One region of the Synechococcus sp. GEYO genome, then DNA from elsewhere that is predicted to be linked to it. Evidence: predicted binding sites of a transcription regulator. Region 1 holds the regulator's gene; each other region holds the start of a gene.
What was found. The regulator NtcA, encoded in region 1, controls nitrogen genes in cyanobacteria. The targets are predictions, from matches to a motif close to GTANCNNNNGNTAC.

Region 1 (5,245 bases):
TGAGGGAAGTGTTGTCCGGCCTCGATCACATTCAGCGACAAGGCATGGATCGGGCTGGGAACGCCATCAATGCTGTGAATCTGGTGCCTGATCTTGATGGCGATCCGGCCTGATGGCACGCCTGCCTGTCACGACGGCTCATCTTCGGGTGCACCACCACAGCTTCCGAGACAAGTGTCTGCAAGGAGAGGTTCAGGCGGGTGGCTTCACCTGGACCTTCCACTGGTTGTTTGATCGGGGGGAGTTGAGTGTGGAGCCCTCCCTGGGCAGAGCCTTGATCCACGACGCCTTGCTTCGCTTTCTTGTGAAATCCGACTACAGGTTGGAAGCCGGTGGTGACTACAGCTTCACTGTGCGGGCCCGTTTCTGAGTGGGGCGGGACCAGGCCAAAGGATCTTGCGGCCGAGCTCCGATTCAAGAATCACCAGGGCTGCAACGGCATCCAGTTCGCTGGGGGGCAGCAGCAGGCCTCGGGGCATCAATCGCCGCCATCCTGTTGGGGGCCATAGCTGCCAGTAGCGCTTGCGTGCCTGAAGTGTGGTGCCGCGCTCATCCACCACTCTGACGGGAAGATCTTCAGGAAGCTGGTGTCTCAAGCTGTTGCTGGCTGTGCCATTCCCCAGCATCAAGCATTCAATCGGTGCGTCCTGCCTCCAGCACTGGAGGGTGTCCAGCACCGATTCGGTTGCCACAACGTGCCCTTCGATAACGCAGTCTCTGGTGCAATCGACAAGGACCAGGCCGCACTTGTTGCGCCCTGGGTCAACCGAGACGATCCGGTTCATGGACTCTCTTCCTCAAGCGTGGATGTTGGGCGCAGTGGGCGGCTTGGACGCAGCTCGATGGCAATGGGATCAGCGGTTTCACTACGCCGCACCGCAATTGCCTCGAGATCAACCCGTCCACCGCTGCGCTTGGTCAGCTCCCGAGCGAGCCTGTTGACGGCGTTGGTATCAAATTGAAGGCCTTGACTCAGGGACCCTCTTCGTCGCACCTCCGACAGAGTCGACGCCAGCAGAAGGTTGATGAGGTTTCGCACCGCTTCTGGATTCGTGTCCTGGCTGGCAAGAGTGGTTTTGGCCAGAACTTCTCCCTCAATGGTGATGGCCACATTGGGACGTACATCCGGGAAGGCGTACACCACGCTCTCACCGCGCAACACATTGGCCGCTGAGCGCAGTAGCACCACCCAGGTGCCAGGCTTTCGGATGGCTTGTTCCAGCCTTTCAATGTCCTGGCGGGGTACGAGGATGATCTGACGATCAGGAGCCTGTTCGGGCAGAACCTTCTGAAAAGCCTGCAGATTGGCTTCCCGCAGCACCTGGTCAATCACTTGCCGGGCTTGATCAGGACGATCCAGCTTGAGCGTGACAGTGGCCAGCGGCTGGCCACTGCTGATGGCCACATCTCCACGTCGCAGCGCTATCAGGTTCTTCTCCAATTGCTGGAGCTCCGCTTCGCCTGAGCTGATGCGTTGACGCACTGCTCGAAGTTCATCATCCGTGCGTTGGATTTCCGCATCGCGGTTGCGCACGTCCTGGCTGAGTCTCTGCCGTTCTGCCTCAAGTCGGCGTGTCTGCTCCTGAAGGGGTTGAAGTGTGCTGCGCAGCTCCCCGGCTCGTGCCTGCGCATCCGCCAGGATCTTTCTGGCTTTGATTTCATCGGCCCGAGCCTCTTCGAGTTGCTGCCGTGCCTTGCGCTGAGCCTTGCGGCTTCCCTTCAGGTCTGAGCGGCTGCTGCGCAGGCGGGCTTCGAGGTCATTGAGTTCAAACAGACCAACGCGCAGCTGGCGGCTCACCAGCAGCATCAGCCCAAGCGACAAGGCACTAATCAGGCTCCCCGTGAGCACAGTGATCACCACCGCGGTTTGACGTGGGCGAAGACCGAAAAGGCTCAGCCGGGCTTTGCCGACCCTCGAACCCAGTCGGTCACCAAGAGTGGAGAGCACGCCCCCGAGGATCAGCAGGGAAAGCAGCAGCAGCCAGCCGGTCACGATGCGTCAAACATGCGGCAGGCCGCTGAGGTGCTGCCCATCTTCACCTGTCGCGGGGTTAACTGAAACGTTTGGCTAGTGCAATCGGATCCAGAACAGTGATCTTCTTGCGGTCAATTTCGACCAGCCCTGAATTGCGTAGATCGCCAAGTAGACGCGTGATCGTGACACGCGTGGATCCGATCGCTTCAGCGATGGCCTGATGAGACAAACGCAGGTCAATGGTGATGCCCTGGGGGCCAGGCATCCCGAAGTCTCTGCAGAGGACAAGCAGAAAACTCACCAACCGGGAGGACATGTCCCGGTGCGTGAGGGTTTCAATCATCGTCTCGGTCTGCAGAATTCGGCTGGAGAGACCCTGAAGTAAAAGCAATCCCACGCTGGTGTTCGCTTCGATCGCCTGGCGTACAGAGCTCGCTGGGGCTGTCACCATTTCCACTCTGGTGAAGGCCACGGAGTGATAAAACCGATCGGAGCGATGTCCGGTGAGCAGTGAGAGAACGCCAAACAGGCTGTTTTCTCTCAGCAGGGCAACGGTGATCTCTTCACCCGACTCATAAACCCTCGATAAACGCACAGCTCCTCGTCGGATCAGATAGACGCGCTCGGCCGGGTCTCCTGGGAAAAAGATGGTCTTGTTCCGTTCCACCATTTCGGTGCTGGCACCTTCCAGATCACGGATCACTTCCAGCAGGGTGCGGCTGGCAGGGTTGGGCGCATTGGTCAGGCTTGTTTCTGCAGAACGCCCAGGCTGGGGAGCAGTCCGACTAAAGCCGCGCATTACTTCGGCCATGACCAACGCATCAATGCGGGGAAGTTAAGGAGCGATGCGCGGTCACCCTGTAGCAACGAACACGGTTCTCCTGGCTCAGTCTTCATGGAGCGCATCCAGCTGTGCAGCCATGAGCTGCGTCAACCCTGGTTCGGCAAGGTCCAGAAGGCTGTTGAGCTGCTGGCGACTGAATGGTGCACCTTCGGCAGTGCCCTGCAACTCCAATAGGTCGCCGGAGTTGTTCATCACCACATTGAGATCCACATCTGCCCGACTGTCTTCGCTGTAGTCCAAGTCCAGCAGAGCATGCCCCTCGATCAGTCCCACAGAGACAGCCGCCACCTGGTTGATGACCGGATGAGTGCTGATGCGACCTTGTGCAACCAACCGCTCGCAGGCCTTTTGCAGGGCGAGCCATGCCCCCGTAATCGCTGCAGTCCGTGTTCCCGCATCCGCCTGAATCACATCGCAGTCGATCAGCAGGGTGTTCTCACCCAACGCCTTCATGTCGATTGCCGCGCGAAGACTGCGGCCGATCAGGCGCTGGATCTCCTGGGTACGTCCTGACAGTTTCATCAGTTCCCTGCGCTGGCGATCAGGGGTGGATCCCGGCAGCAGGCGATATTCAGCGCTGAGCCATCCCAGGCCCTGATCCCGTCGCCAGCGCGGGACGCCTTCTTCATGGCAGACGCTGCAGAGCACGGTGGTGCGTCCGGTGTGCACTATCACAGAGCTCAGAGCGAAGCCCATGGGATCCCAGTCGATCGAGAAGGACCTGAGGTCGGCGGGTTGGCGGCCATCGTTGCGCTGGGTCTCGTTCATGGGGAACCGGATCGGGATCTTGAGCCTGCCAGTTGGCGTAGAGACACCAGGGATGGTGTCAAAGGGATTGTGATTTGCGCTTTCGCCGCTAGATTCAAATTCCGCTGGGTCGATTCGATTCCAGTCACATGGAAGCGACCGAGATGACCGCCAGCCTGAGCCCAAGCCATCGACCCCGCCAGCAGAGCGGTGCCGATCATCGGGTTCTGAACCGTGCGGGTTTGCATCCTCTGCCATCGCTCCAGCCACAGCAGCCCCTGCATCTGGTGGCTCCAGAAGGGCAGTTGCATGTGCATACCGCCCCTTATCGAGGAAGTTTCGGGACAGTTTTGAGTCAAGCCTTGCGTTCTGCTGGGCTTGGTAGTCGTGTTGCAGTGATGCAGTTCCTCAAAGGTGGTGTGGCTCAGGGCCCTAATGCGGCGATCACTCTTTGCGATCGCATGGTCTGGATGAGACCTGCTGTGATGGGATGTCTTTCGGATCAGGCCAGCTCAGCAGACCCCACAACTGTGGATGCTGTCCAAGCGGTCTGGCAGATCTGTCGTCGCCACCTGGCTAGCGGCGATCTTGATCAGTTGGTTTTGGATGAACTTGGCTTGGCCATAGATCTCGGCTACCTCAACGAATCTGAGGTTCGTGAAGGCCTGGATGCACGTCCTGGTTCCATGGATGTGATCATCACAGGACCGTCGATTCCGGACTCTCTCATGGGATTAGCCGACCAAGTGACGGAACTGCGCAAAGGTTTCTGATGCTCAAAAATGACCGTTGGATCACTGAACAGGCTGCCGCTGGCATGCTCGAACCCTTCCAGAAAGGGTTGATTCGCCATCTCGACCCTGAGCAGAAGCTGGCACCTGTGCTCAGCTTCGGATGTTCCTCATATGGCTACGACCTGCGGTTGTCGCCTCAGGAATTTCTGATCTTCAAGCATGTTCCTGGAACTGTGATGAACCCCAAGCGGTTCAATCCTGGAAACCTTGAACCAACCGAGCTTCACCATGATGACGATGGTGACTATTTCATCCTTCCCGCTCATTCCTACGGCCTGGGAGTGGCTCTTGAAAAGATGAAAGTTCCGCCGAACATCACCGTGATCTGCCTTGGTAAGAGCACCTATGCGCGGCTAGGCATCATTGTGAACACCACACCGGCTGAAGCCAGCTGGGAAGGGCATCTCACGCTTGAATTCAGTAACAGTTCAGGAGCTGACTGCCGCATCTATGCCAATGAAGGCATCTGCCAGCTGTTGTTCTTTGAAGGCGATCCCTGCGACACCACTTACAGCGATCGGCAGGGTAAATACCAGCATCAACCCGAGCGGGTAACACTGGCCAAGGTTTAAGTCAGGCGGGTCGCGATCGTCTTCCGATTCAGGGCGCCAGGCGCGCCTTGTGCAAGCGATTTTTCTCGTACCAGTCAGCAAACTCAGGTGCCCAGTTTTGAAGATGGGGCCACATCAGGTCACAAAGCTCTCTGATTTCCTGTTGCGCGTCGAGTTTCGAACGTAGGTCTAGGAAGTGAAGGAAGGCTCGAAGACTGAAGCTGACAACAAAGTGTTGTCGGTAGTCGAACGGAAGGATCCCACGGGCATGTTCCTCGGAAAAGCCATCGCGCAACAGATCGCGATAGCGCTCCGCGGCTTGTTGGCAGAGTTT
Region 2 (5,245 bases), on a different contig from region 1:
CGACACCCTGAGGCTCTGGGAACGCCTCGGGGAGCAGCCGCAGAGCTGGCAGCGGCGATCGTTTGGAAGCTGAACCGAGCCACTCACACAGGCGAGCGCTGGCCTCCTCCAGGAACCGCTGCAACAGCGGATCCAAGGCCTCTGAAGAGGCAAATGCGGACAGTTCCGTCGCAGTCGATGCCGCCGATGAAGTCCTGGAGGATCCGAACAAGGAGGAAGCGGAAGGAACAGCCATTCTCACCTGCGATGGCACATTGGACGCCTCTGCACGATGGGGTTGGAGGTGCGACTGACACCAGTCGAACTGGAGAACACCGAGATCCATGCCTGGATGCAGCGCCTGCTCAAGCGAGCAGAGCGTCTTGGTGCATCGGGAGAGATCCCTGTCAGTGCAGTGGTGCTGGATGCGCAAGGACGATGCATCGGCCACGGCAGCAATCGACGCGAATGGGCTTCCGATCCACTCGGGCATGCGGAACTCGTGGCTCTGCGACAGGCATCCTTAATCCTTGGCGACTGGCGACTGAATCAATGCACTTTGATCGTGACGCTGGAACCCTGTCCGATGTGCGCAGGAGCTCTGGTCCAGGCACGCATTGGTCAGGTGATCTATGGAGCGCACGATCCCAAACGTGGTGGCATGGGAAGCACAATTGACCTCTCCAAACATCCCAGTGCGCACCATCACATGCAGGTGATTGGGGGCGTGATGGAACCTGAAGCATCCGCTTTGCTGGGGCGCTGGTTCAGGCAGCGACGGAAGCGTTCTGGCGGAACCGAGGCAGTTCGGTTTCGAACAGATTGAGCAGACGATCCACATTTTCAGGAGTGGAGTTGTAGCCCATCAGACCGATCCGCCAGATCTTGCCGGCAAGCACACCGAGTCCACCACCGACTTCGATGCCGTGGCTGTTGAGAAGGTGAGAAGAGAAAGCTTTGCCGTCCACATCCTCGGGAATGCGAACCGTGGTGAGCGTCGGCAATCGCAGCTCTTCAGGCACATGCATTTCCAGACCGAGTGATTCAAGGCCAGTCCAGAGGGCTTGCGCGTTGCGGCGGTGACGGGCCCAGGCGTTGTCCAGTCCTTCTTCGGCCAGAAGACGAAGCGCTTCACGCATGCCGAAGTTCATGTTGACGGGGGCGGTGTGGTGGTACACGCGGTCGCTCCCCCAGTACTGGTTCAACAGAGAAACATCCAGGTACCAGTTGGGGACTTTGTCTTGACGTGCAGCCAGCTTGGCCTCTGCACGCGGACCCATCGTGAAGGGACCGAGGCCTGGAGGGCAGCTGAGACCTTTCTGGCTGCAGCTGTAGGCCAGATCAACCTTCCAAGCATCCAGGTAAAGCGGAACGCCACCGAGGGAGGTCACCGTGTCGAGCAGGAGCAAGCAATCGTGCTCTCGGCACAGATCACCGATTCCTTCCATCGGCTGACAAATGCCGGTGGACGTTTCGGCATGGACCATCGCCAAGATTGCAGGCTTGTACTTCTTGATCCCCGCTTCGATCTCTTCAAGACTGAATGCCTCACCCCAGGGCTTCTCAATCACCTGAACGTTGGCGCGGTAACGACCGGCCATGTCCAACAGGCGATTCCCGAAGTATCCCTTCACAGCCACCAGAACCGTATCCCCGGGTTCGATGGTGTTAGCCAGCGTGGCTTCCATGGCTGAACTACCAGTACCGCTCATCGGCAGGGTTAAACGGTTATCGGTCTGCCAGGCGTACCGCAAGAGCTCCTGCACCTCTCCCATCAGCTCCACGTAAAGCGGATCGAGGTGACCGATTGGCGTGCGAGAAAGCGCTTGAAGAACTGTGGGATGGGCATTGGAGGGTCCGGGACCCAGCAACAAACGGTCGGGTGTGTCAATCGGGCCGATGGAGGATCGATGGCACGAGTCAACCGAAGGATGAGGGTGTGTCATCGGCGAAGCCGGAACCGGAAATCAATGGCGAGAAGCCTACGCATCAATCGGTGAGAAATTGGCCACAAACAGATACTCCGACGCCGCTTGAAATGATTCGGAGACTTTCGATCAGCGCTGACGTACGTCGCTGGCCGCAAGACCGGAGGCCATGTGCTCAAACGGCTGACGCACAAGGCCGCAACGATCCTGAGGAACACCATCATTCAGAAGGCGTTCACACAGGACATCAGCCAGAAGCACCATGCTCCTGACAGTTGGTCCGGTTGGAACACCAAGACTCTTGTAGGTGTCGTCGAGACCGTTCAGGACGCGCTCGTTGAGAATCGTGCTGTCGCCAGCGATTAAGGAGTAGCTGGCGTAACGGAGGAAATAATCCATATCCCTCAGGCAGGCAGCGAGACGACGAGTTGTGTAGGCATTCCCGCCAGGAAGTAACAGTTCCGGATCCGCCTGGAAGAGTCTTTGACTGGCTTCACGCACCAGCTCGGAAGCTTCACGGTTGATGATTTCAACGGCCAAAACACGCACTTCGGCTTCATCGAAGTAGCTCTCGATGCGATCGATCGCAGAACGATCGAGATAGCGACCCAGCTGGTCGTACTGCCCGATCAGCCCGGTGATGGCATCGCGCATGCAAGCCCTGTCCACGTTGGTTGGAAGGTAACACCGACAAAGCGATGAAACCTTCTTCAGCAAAGGCGATCAAAGCAATCTGACAGAAACGGTTACTAAGTGGCTCTCTGAAGCCACCAACTGAGAAGGAAGGCAAAAAGGTGCCCGTTGATACAAAACAGCTGCGGATCGATATCTACGGTCGGTGCGACTTGTATGGGCTCGATTCCCCGCCATGGCCAAAACTGCCCAGGACGTGCTTCGTCAGATCAAGGATGAAGGCATCGAACTGATCGACCTCAAGTTCACGGACCTGCACGGCAAGTGGCAGCACCTCACCGTCTGTCAGGACCTGATCGAACCTGAATCGTTCACGGAAGGCCTGGCCTTCGATGGATCATCGATCCGAGGCTGGAAAGCGATCAACGCCTCCGACATGGCCATGGTGCCCGATCCTGCAACCGCCTGGATCGATCCCTTTTACAGGCATAAAACCCTGAGCATGATCTGCTCGATTCAGGATCCGCGCACAGGAGAAGCCTACGAGCGCTGTCCCAGAGCACTTGCCCAGAAAGCACTCGCTTACCTGGCCAGCACGGGTCTTGCTGACACAGCGTTCTTCGGTCCAGAACCGGAGTTTTTCCTTTTCGACGACGTGCGTTACAACTCCGCTGAAGGCGGATCCTTCTACAGCGTTGACACCATCGAGGCCGGCTGGAACACAGGGCGGGTCGAAGAAGGCGGAAACCTCGCTTACAAGATCCAGGAGAAGGAGGGATATTTCCCCGTTGCTCCGAACGACACCGCCCAAGACATCCGCTCGGAAATGCTGCTGATGATGGCTCAGCTGGGCATTCCCATCGAAAAGCACCACCATGAAGTGGCCGGAGCTGGTCAGCACGAACTTGGCATGAAGTTCGCCGAGCTGATTCAGGCGGCCGACAACGTGATGACGTACAAGTACATCGTGCGCAATGTCGCCAAGAAGTACGGAAAAACGGCCACTTTCATGCCCAAGCCAGTCTTCAACGACAACGGCTCAGGCATGCACGTGCACCAAAGCCTCTGGAAAGGAGGACAACCGCTGTTCTTCGGGGAAGGGACCTACGCAAACCTTTCGCAGACTGCACGCTGGTACATCGGCGGGATCCTCAAGCACGCTCCCTCATTCCTCGCCTTCACCAACCCCACTACCAACAGCTACAAGCGACTGGTTCCTGGCTTTGAAGCTCCAGTCAACCTGGTGTATTCGGAAGGCAACCGCTCCGCGGCCGTTCGCATTCCTCTCACCGGCCCCAGCCCGAAAGCCAAGCGACTTGAGTTCCGCTCCGGCGACGCTCTGGCCAATCCCTACCTCGCCTTCAGCGCGATGATGATGGCCGGCATCGACGGCATCAAGAATCAGATCGACCCCGGAGACGGCGTGGACGTTGACCTGTTCGAACTCGCCGCTGATGAACTGAAGAAGATTGCCACTGTGCCTGCATCCCTGAATGGGGCGCTCGAAGCTCTGAACGCAGACCACCACTACCTGCTGGAAGGTGGAGTGTTCACCAAGGATTTCATCGACAACTGGATCGACCTGAAATATGAAGAGGTTCAGCAGCTGCGCCAGCGCCCGCACCCACACGAATTCGTGATGTACTACGACGCTTAATTGGTCATTTATCGACAGCTTCTGTTGTTCAAAAAGGAGCTACGGCTCCTTTTTTTGTGGCCATCGTGAGCACTTAGCGACAGGTCACTTCAGGCGTGCCTTAACTGAGCCATGGCGCTGTCATGCAGTTGCTTGGCATGCAGACGGCGGCGAGCACACACCTGTTGCTGAGCTAGAGCGCTGCGTTGATCAAGCCGATCAGGATGGCCTTCAACTTGAGCATGGGCTGCTTGCTGCCTCAGCACGTCATGGGCATGGTGCTCCGCCCAGGCCAGGAATTCTGCGGCCGCACGCTGCCGGCGCTCCAGCACATTGCCCGAATACATCGCCATGGTCCCGGCGGTGGTGATCTCAACGGCCATCGAGAGCTCCTGAAGTACCTCAGTCAATTCTGTAGCAACGGCTACCATTTTTACAGGGGCTTCACATAACTTTCGTGATCACTGCGGCAAAAACCCACAACGGCGTTCGCAATCCATTGAAATGAGGCGGCTTGGATCTCAATCCTTTTCATGGCGCCCAGCTTCACTGAAATCGCTTACCGGACCATGCAACAGGGCCGCAGCCTTGCTGGCCTGGTCCACAAGGAACTGAGCACCAAAGTGATGGAAGTGGTGGCGCCTGATGTGGTGCCCAAAACGGAACCTGTTCCCAGCGAAATGATGGACGCGCTGCGTGAATCGCTGGATGAGCTGCATCAGCGTGACTGGCAGGATTCTGAGTCCGGGGTTTACCCCCAGTCCCTACTTTTTGATATCCCTTGGTTGGAATGGGCCGAACGCTATCCACGCGTGTGGCTGGACCTGCCTTCCAACTGGGCCAGAAGGCGTGCCAGAGACGTCAAGGACATTCCTGATCTGGCCAATCGCGATCTCTATCCCGACTATTACCTCCAGAATTTTCACCATCAAACCGATGGTTACCTCAGCGATCACTCCGCCGAGCTGTACGACCTTCAGGTCGACATCCTGTTCAATGGAGCCGCTGATGCCATGCGGCGCCGGATCCTCCCTTCACTGCGACAAGGGTTGAAGCGATTTGCAGATCG
Region 3 (5,245 bases), on a different contig from region 1:
AGCAAATTGAGCCTGAACACAGGCAAGACAGCCGGCGCTGCCACGATCACGGCGATGGTCAGCACCCAAAAGCAGACGATCGTCCAGCGACGCTGAGAAAAGGATGGCAACATCGATCAGACCTCCACCATGCGTCCCTTCTGCGGGAAAAGGCCGGCAGGACGGAACTGAAGGAACACCACAATCAAGGCGAAAATCATCACCTGGGCCATGCTCGTTGTGGCAAAAAAGGTCACCAACTGCTCCAGCGGTGCCGGCATCTCGGGCCAAACCGTGAGCAAGCGACCTGCACCGATCAGATCAGTCAGCAAACCGATTGAAAAGGAAGCAAAGACCGTGCCAAGGAGGTTTCCGACCCCGCCCAGCACAACAACCATGAAACAACCCACGATGTAAGACGTCCCGACATTGGGACCAACCGACCCCAGCAGAGACACGGCCACACCAGCCACGCCAGCGAGGCCGGATCCAATACCAAAGGTGAGCACGTCAACGGTGTCGGTGGGAATGCCGAGACAATCACTCATCGATCGGTTCTGAGTGACGGCACGGATGCGCATTCCCCAGACACTGCGATTCAAAAACAAGCTGACGCAGACCACCGCGAGAACAGTCATCACGATGATCACCAATCGAGGGACAGGAAAAGTCAGATCCATCCACTCAAGTCCGCCACGCATCCACTGCGGAGCCGTGACATCCACATTGCGTGCATCCGCTCGAGCTATGCGGTTGATCTGTGAAGCCAGAACTCCTGCAAGACAAACCCCAAAACAGGCAGACACAAGCCAAGATCCAAAACGGATCAAACGCGCACGCTTCGCGTTAAACCACTGAGCGGGAAGCACCAATGGCAAACCAAATCCGCTCACCAGAGCGAGGACCAATCCGGCGGCATAAGCCATCGGCACACTGCGCACAAACTGCTGCAAAATCAAACTGACTCCCCAGGTGGCCAGCAATGTTTCCAGAGGGCTGCCGTAAAGACGACGAATGACGGTTCGCTCTAAAAGAATGCCGACGACACCACTGACGACAAAGGCGAGAGGGATCGCAACCAACACATAGACGTTGTAGTAGGGCTGCATTGCAGGCAGCTTGAAAATGAGCTGCACCACATAGGTCGTATAGGCCCCGAGCATGATCAACTCTCCATGGGCGAGATTGATCACGCCCATCAGGCCAAACACAATCGCCAATCCAAGTGCTGCCATCAGCAGGACCGAACCGATGGCGACACCATTGAACAGGCTTTCAAAAAGCAGTTGCACGGAAGTCGGGACTGAAACAGTCGGTGGAACAACAAAAGGAGGAGTCCCATGAGGAACTCCTCCGAAGACCAATCAGCAATCAGTCGAGGTATGAAGCTGAATCAGAGCTTGTACTTACCACCCTTAGAAGAATCGGTGTGGTCACAGGCATAGCCACTGGAATCAGGGTGGATCTGATTCCACGCCTGTGGTGACACAGGGCCATTGGTCTCTTCAAGGATCGCGAACTGGCCATCTTTGGTGATTTGACCAATCCGAACCGTCTGAGAAAGGTGATGGTTTGGCATCACCTTCACAGGACCCTGAGGTGCATCGAACTCGATACCAATCAGTGCTTTGCGCACTTTGTCGTCGTCAAAGCTATTGGCTTTTTCGACAGCAGCTTTCCAGAGATACACCATGTTGTATGCCGACTCTTGCGGGTCAGCAACCATGCGATCAGCGCCGTACTTGGCCTTGAAGTCCGCAGCAAACTTCTTGGAAGCAGGGGTATCAATCGACATCATGTAGTTCCATGCGCCGTAGTGACCCTCAAGAAATTCAGGTCCAATCGTGCTGATTTCTTCTTCAGCGATGGAATAACTCATCACGTAATAACCATTGGCCGGCGTGATTCCAGCGTCTTGAATCTGCTTGAAGAAAGCGACATTCTGGTCGCCATTAAGGGTGTTGATGATGACACCACCATCAGGCAGAGCTTTTTTGATCTTGGCAATGATTGGAGCCACCTCTGTATTCCCTAGAGGCAGATAGTCCTCGCCGACAACCTTGCCACCAAGCTGCTCAACCTGAGCCTTGGTGATCGTGTTGGACGTACGGGGGAACACATAGTCCGATCCGACCAGGAAAAAGTCCTTGCCTGCAGCAGGCGACTTCTCATACATGAATTTGGTGGCCGGCTCCGATTGTTGATTCGGGGTTGCGCCGGTGTAGAAGATGTTGCTTGAACACTCCTGGCCTTCGTACTGAATCGGGTAATAGAGGAAGGCATTCTTCGACTCATAGACCGGCAGCATTTCCTTCCGGCTGGCTGAAGTCCAGCCACCAAAAACAACTGGCACCTTGTCTTGGTCGATCAGCTTCTTCGACTTCTCAGCGAAGGTCGGCCATGTGGAAGCACCATCTTCGACGATGGTTTCAATGGTGTATTGCTTGCCATCAACCTCAACGCCACCTGCGGCGTTGATTTCTGCAATGGCCATCTTCTCAGTATCAACGAGGGTCTTCTCCGAGATGGCCATGGTGCCTGTCAGAGAATGAAGAATGCCAACAGTGACTGTGCAATTGCCTTCGTCATCACAGGTGGCGTTGGTGGCCTGACCGCCACCTGCACATGCTGTGACGCCGAGGCCTAGAGAGGCAGCAGCCAAGCCAGAAAACAACCGCTTGGACAAAGAATTACTCATGAAATCCTCAATTCAGGATGCTCGCCGAATGGCGGAAGTGACTGAGTAAGACTGATTCAAAATCAGTTTTGTATTAACGAGAACATAATGACATTAAGGCTCTTAAACAGTGTCTAAGTAAAGTAACTATTGCGACAAATGTGCATCAAGCAAGTGATGGGCTCGCAGCTACATACGTCGAACATTAGTTTTGTATCAAAGACAGCAAAAGTAATAACAATTTTTGAATACGTTTTTAATTCGGTAACTGTTGCATCAGAAATTCAACAACAAAATCCAAACCTTCTCCGCTTTGGAGATTGGTGAAGCACCAGGGACGGCCTGCACGCATCCGTTGAGCATCACGCTCCATCACCCCCAAGTCGGCTCCAACAAAGGGTGCCAAGTCAATCTTGTTGATCACGAGCAAATCTGAACGGGTGATGCCTGGGCCGCCCTTGCGCGGGATCTTGTCACCAGCAGCCACATCGATCACGTAGATGCACAAGTCCACCAGCTCAGGACTGAAGCTGGCGGCCAAATTGTCGCCGCCACTTTCCACCAACACCACATCCAAGTCGGGGAACTGGGCTTCCAGCTCAGAAACCGCAGACCGATTGATCGAGCAATCCTCGCGAATCGCCGTATGAGGGCATCCTCCAGTTTCGACTCCACGGATCCGCTCAGGCTCCAAGGCCCCTGCCTGGGTCAGAAACTGAGCATCCTCCTGGGTATAGATGTCATTGGTGACCACAGCCAGTTGCAACTGATCGCGCAGCACCCTGCAAAGAGCCTCCACCAATGCGGTTTTTCCCGAGCCCACCGGTCCGGCCACACCTAAACGAAGCTTGCTAGCCATCAACTTCGAAACAAGCGGGAATACAACTCAGCATGGGCCAGCTGCGCCATCGAGACGCCAACACCACTGTTCCAAAGCTCATGGGGGTGAACACCAGACAACTGTTCAGCCACATTCACGAGCTGAGGGAGCAGGCGTTGCTGCAGAACCTGGGCTCTTGTTGGCCCCAATGGCACTAAACGCACAGCAGCACTGAGTTGATTGGCAACCCAGCTGTAGAGATAGCCCTCAACCATCTCCCGCTCAGCGACTTGCAGAGCAACAGATGCCCAAGCCCAGGCAGCAGGCCAAGCCAGAGGAAGCGCTTCTGGCAGAGGGTGACCCATCTCTGCGAGCAGCTCAAGCAGAGAGCCACCCATCTGACGCTGTTGGGCACGCAGCTCAGCAGCTTCGCGCGTCGCCAATAGCCAGCCATCCAGATCAACCACTCGGGTTCGCGCACTGGCATCAGCGCTGACCTGCCAATGCCTGAGATCAGCTGCCAACTCCGGGAGCGCTGCAGCTTCGAGGCGCAAGGCACCCCGCTGAAGCTCTGCAGCGAGCCACAGCTCAATCCCATGCTCATCCCTGAGACCACCGGACTGAATCAACACTTCCAGTCCCTCGGAATAACTGAATGCACCCACGGGCAGCGCCGGACTGACCATCTGCAACAAGGCGAGCGATGTCATGCAGAAGCGAGCCCATGAGAATGCGAATGAACACCGCCATAAGCACCACCGTCGGGAACAAACGGCCGTTCACAGGCGCTCACCTGAAGTCCACGACTCGTCAACATCACGGCCAGCACCGAATCCTCAAGCAGCAGAAGCTCCTGTTCATGGAGCTCAAGCGGAACATGACGGTTGCCAAGGTGATAGGCAGCCTGCAGGAGTTCAAGCGTAGAAGCCGCGCGAACCCGTAAAAGCCGTTCTGGTGCTGCAATCACTTCCACCTGCAAACTGCGCAATTGATCCAGAAGCAGATCACCAGGCTGGAGAGCACCATCACGAGGCAACTGCAGCAACAACTCCCTGCCGCAGTGGGTGCGACGGCGGCCACGCAAAACCGTGCGTTCGTCTGCGGTGAGCGGCAGTTGCAAACGACCCACCGCCTCGGCGTTGGTCCATCCTCCAACAGACAAGCGGTGCTCCAGCACGATCACAGGTTCAACCACCACCCTTCCCTGTCTGGCCATGAGCCTGCCCACGAACCAAGCCCTCTTTTCGTGTGCATTGCTACAGAGTGATCGCTGGGGGGCATCGAGCTTGGTGTGATGCAACGCCTCGATCCCTGGCAAGGACACTGCCGGCTGCAGTTTTTCCAGCAAGGTGAACGCACCATTCACCAGGGCGGCTGCAGTGCTCCCTTCAAACTGCTGCGCTCAGAAGACGGCGCTGACGGCCGCCGTGAAATCCCACTGCTGCACACTGCTGGCGGGTTGGTGGGCGGCGACCAGCTCAACATCGACATTGCTCTTGAGACCAACAGCCACAGCCTGATCACCAGCGTCGCCGCTCAAAAGGTCTATGGCTCCGTCGGTCGCAGCCGCCTGACTCCGCAGGGATCCTGGGCACGCCAACACGTGAATTGCCAACTCGGCAGTCACAGCGATTTGGAATGGTTGCCCCAGGAACTCGTGGTCTACGCCAACGCTCTCTATGAACAGCAACTCAGCGTGCGTCTACCGACAGACGCCTCGTTCCTGGGAGCAGAGATTGTTCGACTGGGCCGAACCGCCGCTGGCGAAA

Region 2: glnA (type I glutamate--ammonia ligase) is a predicted target of NtcA. The motif match lies at 2,702-2,715, and genes of this name have one in related genera.
Region 3: urtA (urea ABC transporter substrate-binding protein) is a predicted target of NtcA. The motif match lies at 2,800-2,813, and genes of this name have one in related genera.

The regions. Positions count from the first base shown of each region.
Region 1 is NZ_UCNL01000013.1:36,046-41,290, reverse strand. Features, by position in the region: gene pth (aminoacyl-tRNA hydrolase) at 1-113, shown strand, start outside; gene DXY37_RS12105 (DUF3146 family protein) at 113-370, shown strand; gene DXY37_RS12100 (resolvase) at 348-785, opposite strand; gene DXY37_RS12095 (DUF3084 domain-containing protein) at 782-1,993, opposite strand; gene ntcA (global nitrogen regulator NtcA) at 2,052-2,786, opposite strand; gene rph (ribonuclease PH) at 2,862-3,587, opposite strand; gene DXY37_RS12080 (cob(I)yrinic acid a,c-diamide adenosyltransferase) at 3,731-4,339, shown strand; gene dcd (dCTP deaminase) at 4,339-4,932, shown strand; gene thyX (FAD-dependent thymidylate synthase) at 4,961-5,245, opposite strand, start outside.
Region 2 is NZ_UCNL01000008.1:94,222-99,466, reverse strand. Features, by position in the region: gene DXY37_RS07675 (aminotransferase class V-fold PLP-dependent enzyme) at 1-235, opposite strand, end outside; gene tadA (tRNA adenosine(34) deaminase TadA) at 272-805, shown strand; gene DXY37_RS07665 (alanine--glyoxylate aminotransferase family protein) at 747-1,925, opposite strand; gene DXY37_RS07660 (allophycocyanin subunit beta) at 2,037-2,561, opposite strand; gene glnA (type I glutamate--ammonia ligase) at 2,776-4,197, shown strand; gene DXY37_RS07650 (hypothetical protein) at 4,287-4,559, opposite strand; gene DXY37_RS07645 (class I SAM-dependent methyltransferase) at 4,710-5,245, shown strand, end outside.
Region 3 is NZ_UCNL01000007.1:221,726-226,970, forward strand. Features, by position in the region: gene urtC (urea ABC transporter permease subunit UrtC) at 1-113, opposite strand, end outside; gene DXY37_RS06140 (branched-chain amino acid ABC transporter permease) at 117-1,271, opposite strand; gene urtA (urea ABC transporter substrate-binding protein) at 1,373-2,677, opposite strand; gene ureG (urease accessory protein UreG) at 2,913-3,515, opposite strand; gene DXY37_RS06155 (urease accessory protein UreF) at 3,515-4,186, opposite strand; gene ureE (urease accessory protein UreE) at 4,183-4,692, opposite strand; gene DXY37_RS06165 (urease accessory protein UreD) at 4,771-5,245, shown strand, end outside.